DNA from 2 places in the Fructilactobacillus hinvesii genome. Region 1 is predicted to be linked to the other one. Evidence: riboswitches for the same ligand, from Rfam matches in the RefSeq annotation. Region 1 holds a riboswitch; the other holds the start of a gene.
What was found. A riboswitch is a leader RNA that binds a small molecule or an ion and turns the genes downstream of it on or off. The one in region 1 is predicted to bind thiamine pyrophosphate.

Region 1 (3,139 bases):
AAAGATGGTCAAGAAATCGTCGGAAAAGAGACTAAGATTAAAGTGGCCAAAAACAAGGTTGCTCCGCCCTTTAAGACGGTTGACACGTTGATGAGTTTTGGTCACGGAATTGAACCAGTCGCTGACATGGTAAACCTGGCCGTAGAAAAAGACATCATTAACAAGTCTGGATCCTGGTATTCCTATGGTGAAGAACGCTTAGGCCAAGGATTAAATAAGACCGTTGCAAATCTAAAAGAAAAACCAGAACTAGTGGATGAATTAACCCACAAGGTTCGGGTGGCTTACGGAATTGAAAAAGAAGAACCCCAAGCCGCAACAGATGCACAAGCGGAAAATGAAAAAAACACAACCCCAACTACGGACGACACTGCTAAACCGAGTGAAACTGATTTAGACGTTTAACCAACTTAAAAGAGACACTTTTCGAAAAAGTGTCTCTTTTTTTAATGAAAATGGGGAAGTAAATGATGTCGCTGCAGCTGAGCCGCAATTAGGGAAACGACGATGGCCTTCACCGCATCCACTGGTAAAAAGGCGACACTACTAATTAAAACTTGGACGAAAGACAATCCACTTTGACAAACAAGATACGCTGCCCCAACGAGGTTCATCAAGACCATTCCTCCCACTAAGTTGGCAATTAAAAAGACCCAAAAACGGGGGCGTCTAGCCAAGTGATCAACTAGCCATCCGATTGCATAAGCACAAAAGGGCCAACTGATTAAATACCCAGCGGTGGGACCAAAGAAAACGCCGAACCCACCCCGAAAACCAGCTAACAGTGGGAGTCCTACGGCAACTAACAGCAAGAAGAGAGTCACGCTCCAAAAACCGAGTTTGCGTCCCAAACAAGATCCCGCCAGCATGATCCCGGCCGTTTGAAACGAAATGGGCACCGGTAAAAAGGGAATCGTAATCAACGGAATTAATCCGAGACACGCAATGATGGCAATCATTAACGCGCAGTAAGTCAGTTCTTTTATTCTCATAAATGTTCCATCCTTTACACATAGTTGGTTTAATTGTGCCAAACCTGGAGCAAATTGCCCACCTGATTGATAACATTGCCGTGCTACTGCCCTTTTGCGCCGAACAGTTTCCTCTAAATGTCACTTTTATAATCCTCCCACCGAAAGTTAAATCTGGTATACTAAACGTAATCGAATAGCTGGGGTGCCAATTTACGGCTGAGATAATACCCGTTGAACCTGATCTAGGTAATGCTAGCGGAGGTAACCTGACACACAGTTGTCGCAAAAAAATTCAACCGTCCCCCATCTTGGAGGGCGGTTTTTTATTGGAGGAAGCTATGGAAGCAGCAGTCACACTGCAACATTTTAGTTTTAAATACCCGAATCAACCAGAACCTTTGTTTCACGACGTTCAGTTAGAAATTCCCACCGGTCAATTTTGGCTGTTAAGTGGCCCATCTGGATGTGGTAAATCAACCCTATTGGAATTGATGGCTGGGTTAAGCACCCAGGAATATCAAGGGACAATTACCCTCAACCAACAACCTCTCGACCAATTACCGGCTGAGGACCGTTCTAAACTAGTGAGCTTGATGCTCCAAGATCCCAACCAACAGTTTGTGATGCAAACGGTCGCTGGCGAGCTCCAATTTGCTTTGGAAAATCAGCAAACTGATCCAGAGCTCATCCCCGATCGCATTCACGCTGCCTTAGATTTTTGTCAAATCGGCCATCTCGCCGACCGGCAGGTGCTCTCCCTTTCTGGGGGGGAAAAACAAAAGGCCATTTTAGCCACCATGGTTGCGCTTGATCCGGCCATTTTTCTGCTGGACGAACCGTTTGCAAGCATTGATCCGCAATCTAAACGAGACATCCTGCGCAAACTCCAGCAACTGCAAAACGAACGGGGCAAAACCATCATTGTTTCCGATCATGATTTAACCGGTTATCAGGATCTGGTAGACCACGTTGTCACCGTAGAACCCGGAACTCACGAGCTCCAACTCCTATCTCCAGCTGCCCAGGCTGAATTATTTGCAAACCGGCAGCAACCAGCGCAACGTTTTACGCTTCCTTCGACTGATAGTGGCCTGTTTCAACTCCAGGACTATCAAATTAGTTATGAAGCCACTACATTGCTGTCGGTACCATCCCTTCGAATTCCAGCGGGCTGCACGTTACTAACTGGTCCCAGTGGGAGCGGGAAATCCACTCTTTTAAAGAGTCTCAGCAAGCTCCAAAAGTACGCCGGGACCATTGACCTGAACCACCACAACATTCAAAAAATCAAAAACAAACGTTACTACGACCAGTTGGGACTGGTTTTTCAATCAGCCCCTGATCAATTGTTACGGGTCACCGTCGCCGAAGAATTAGAATTATCCCTTCAAACTAGCCAGTGTTCCACGTGGAACAAAGAATCAATTCAGCACGCATTAGCACAATTACAGCTGACGGGCCACGAGCAACAAAGTGTTTACACCTTAAGTGGCGGACAGCAAAAGAAACTCCAAATCCTGGTGATGTTAATTCGCAACCCAAAAATTTTACTCCTAGACGAGCCCTTTGCTGGATTGGATCAGGATTCGGTGGTCACCGTGCAGAAACTACTAAAACAACAGTACCAAGGTCCTGATCACCTATTGTTAGTCATTAGCCACCAGCGCTTTGCTACGCCCGGCTTCTATGAATATCACCTCCACCTTGCCGATCACACGTTTACCTATCAGGAGGCTCACTAATGAATCCCGCCCTAAAATTACTATTAATCGTTTTAATCGCCTTTGAAATTTCACTAATCCCCAATTTAACCATTAATCTGGCGTTAATCATCGTCTGCCTTGGCTACCTCATCTGGAAACAAGGACGCCAGCTCAAAACGGTGGGCACGTTCAGTTTAATTGCTTTGTTACCCGCCCTTGGAATCTTCTTTTCCCAGGTGTACTACGGCACCAACGGTTTGTACATGGGTAGCGTCCTCTTCACCAGACTCTACGCCTACGTGTATCTTGGGCTAAGCTTTTCACTAACAACACCCATGCTCCGCTTAGCACAAGCCCTGGAACAAAATGCCCACGTGCCGTCCAAATTTGTCTACGGGGTGCTTGCGGCCATCAACCTCGTCCCTCGGTTTCAACAGGAACTAAAAGTGATCCGGGCCAGCG
Region 2 (3,139 bases), 220 kb from region 1:
TGGATGTTGTTCGCGAAGCGGAGCAACGTTCGCATCAGTCTGGCCGACGTGAATCCCTTCGGCACCAACTTGTTCTGTAAGCTGCACGTTATCGTCAATGAAAAGGGGCACGTTCGCGGCAGTGGTCAGCTGATGAACTTTTCTGCCCAATTCCACTCGCTCTGCTTCATGCAAACGCGAACCGTCTTTATCCCGAAACTGAACCGCGGTTACTCCAGCAGCAAGCGCTTGCTTAACCACGTCTAACAGTCGGTTTGGTTGATTATCAACGTCCTGGGTGCCAATCACTAGGTAAACTTGCAACATTGCTGAATTAAATTTCATCGTGTTCCTCCCATAATCCATGATTTACCGGTCCGTGCCCGTGTCCCAATGGCAGCGGGTGGGGAATAATTTGTGCTAGATAGTCGTGAGCCAACCGAATCGCTTGGTTAATACTGTGACCGTGAGCCACGTACGCTACCATGGCCGCTGAAAGCGTGTCGCCCGTGCCATGGGTTCGGTTGGTGTTCACCCGCGGGCTTTCTAGCCAGTAGTCGGTTCCGTCGGCCAGTTTAACGTAGTCGGAAACCACCGGATCCGTGCCGTGTCCTCCTTTAATGACGACGTTTTCGACTCCCAATTGCTGAATCTTTTTAGCAGCGTTTAAAATATCGACTGGCGTCGTAATCGTTTGCCCAGCCAGTAACTCCGCTTCTGGTAAGTTCGGCGTTACTGCGTCAGCCACCGGCAGCAACTCCTGCTTGAGAACCGTAATGCCTTCGTCATCTAACAAGTGGCTCCCACCCTTGGCAACCATGACCGGATCCACAATGACCACTGGAAAATGGTATTTAGCCAGATTTTGAACCGCTAAGCGCACATGGTCGGCATCAAACAAGGCTCCCGTTTTCACAGCCCGGATAGCAAAATCAGTTGCGACCGCAGCAAATTGTGCGTTCACCATGGCTGCTGAAACGGTCTCAATTCGTTGAACGTCCTTCGTATTCTGCGCGGTAATGCCCATCACCACGGCAGTGGCAAAGGTTTTTAAAGTTTGTATCGTTTTTAGGTCCGCCATCATTCCGGCACCCCCGCCAGAATCAGTTCCAGCAATCGTCAATCCCGTTGGATATTGTCGCATTTTAGTTTTCCTCCTCCGCCTGGGCAAAAAAGGCTAATTCATATTCACAACTCTTTTGAAACACAACCAGTGCTTCCTGCCGGTCTTCATTTGCAACCGTCGGGCTTAGTTGATCTAATTCATGAAACATCGTCTGGTCAAAACCATCATCCGTTCCTGCGTAAAAATTAATCCACGCGGCAAACGGATTAGTGGGAACATTAGCGTCTTTTGCCACTAGTTGATTGGCTAAAGTAACGTACACTGCCGGACAGGCTTGCATGCTCGCTAATCCGATAAAAGCTGATTGTTTGGCAGCTGATTCCATGTGTTGCAAATAGGTTTGGGTCACATTCTTAGTTGGCGGCCACGGCGTCATAATTTCTTTTGTAGTTGTTTGGGCAGCTTGTAACAGCACCTGGTGAGCACCATTCTCCATCCGAATATCATGTTCGGTATTTGCCAATAACTCTGGAGAAAGTTGGCCCAGCACTCGCTGGTATAAGTTCAAAAAGCGTTGCAGGTAGATGTTATCCTGCTGAACGTAGTTAATGACCACCGCGCGGGGTAAATCTCCTGTCGCGATTCCTTGCACAAATGAATTCGCCCCAAATTGTGGCATCATCGTCTGAACGGTTTGTTGCATTTGTTCACTAATTGCTGGTTGCATTAGTAGTTCTCCTCATCACTAGCTAAATTTAACCAAATAAAAAAAAGTTCCCAGCATCAGCTGAGAACTTGGGAATTGGTATTTTTATTTGAGGACGGACTCCGCCCGCAACATAAAAGTTTCCTGCGGTAGTGTTAACTACATCAGGTTCAATGGGTTTAATCTCAGCTCATGGCACCCCAACTTTTTATTTGATTGTCATCAGTGTAGCATTAGTTGGACTAGACGTGCAACTTACACATCCCGGTCCAAATTGTTGTAGTATTCCACTTCAATTGTATCCGGTTGAATTAACAACTTAGTGATGCTCCCATTTTGGGCGGCTTGGCCCTCATCCAATTCGGGTGCGTACCGGTCCACAATTGAACGAATCGTCATCCCGTGCGAAACAATCAGGATCTTTTGCCCGTCACTAGTGTTTTCCCGAATCCGGTCAAAACCTCGGTCTAGTCGTTCCCAGAATCGTTGGTTATCTTCGGCATCATTATACAAATCAGCCTTCGCAATCAGATCCCGAGCTCGTTCTAACCCATAGTGGTTTAACACGCCCGCTTCGTTGGTAATGTTGACCTGTTCTCCCACGAACTGCCACATTTGTTCCAGATTTTCCCCTTCAAAGTAACCATGGAACTGTTCACGCAGTTCTGGAAACTGGTAGGTAATGATATCCATTCCCCGGGGGTTTTGCTTCAAAATTTCGTTACCGGTTTCGACTGCTCGACCTGAATCACTGGTAAAGGCCGCATCAAAATCAATTTTAGCTAGGCGTTTCCCAGCAGTTTGGGCATCGGCAATTCCCTTATCAGTTAAGGGCGAGTCAATCCATCCCTGCACTTTGTTATATCGGTTTAAATAGGTTTGTCCGTGTCGGACTAAGTAAGCTGTTACTGTCATTTGGCATCTCTCCTAACCGTGCGCTTTTTTCGCCACCACCAGCTGGCCAGTAAAGTTCCCACTAAGCCCAATAGCGAAATGAGCACTCCCACTTTAAGCCCCGGTGTCTGGTATCGGAACGTTAGGCGATGAGTTCCCGGAGTCAACCGGACCTGAGCCAGGCCATTCACCGCCTTCTTCATTTTAACAGGTTTCTGGCCGTCTGTAATCGTCCATCCCTGATCATAAGGGATGCTAAGCAAAACGACAGGACGCGCTGTGGTAGTCTTCACCTTAGCCGTAAATTGATTGCCATGTAAGGCTAATCGAGCTGGATCATCCACCTGCAGTTGGTAAGGAACCGTCGCCTGGCTAAAGCGCTCAACCGCATCGCCTTGATAGCTAGCAAAGGTCGTCTTGAGATCTTGCTTCGTTAACTTCCGGTTACTCATAAACTGAACGGTTAACTGATCGCCCTGCTGGCGGTGCCCCAG

Region 2: linked by a shared signal. The riboswitch ahead of M3M39_RS00580 (TenA family protein) and the one ahead of M3M39_RS01605 (ABC transporter ATP-binding protein) in region 1 are both predicted to bind thiamine pyrophosphate.

The regions. Positions count from the first base shown of each region.
Region 1 is NZ_CP097118.1:335,864-339,002, reverse strand. Features, by position in the region: gene recA (recombinase RecA) at 1-405, shown strand, start outside; gene M3M39_RS01610 (biotin transporter BioY) at 447-992, opposite strand; TPP riboswitch at 1,163-1,256, shown strand; gene M3M39_RS01605 (ABC transporter ATP-binding protein) at 1,313-2,716, shown strand; gene M3M39_RS01600 (energy-coupling factor transporter transmembrane component T family protein) at 2,716-3,139, shown strand, end outside.
Region 2 is NZ_CP097118.1:114,205-117,343, forward strand. Features, by position in the region: gene thiE (thiamine phosphate synthase) at 1-324, opposite strand, end outside; gene thiD (bifunctional hydroxymethylpyrimidine kinase/phosphomethylpyrimidine kinase) at 314-1,123, opposite strand; gene M3M39_RS00580 (TenA family protein) at 1,125-1,772, opposite strand; TPP riboswitch at 1,876-1,964, opposite strand; gene M3M39_RS00585 (histidine phosphatase family protein) at 2,007-2,666, opposite strand; gene M3M39_RS00590 (YfhO family protein) at 2,663-3,139, opposite strand, start outside.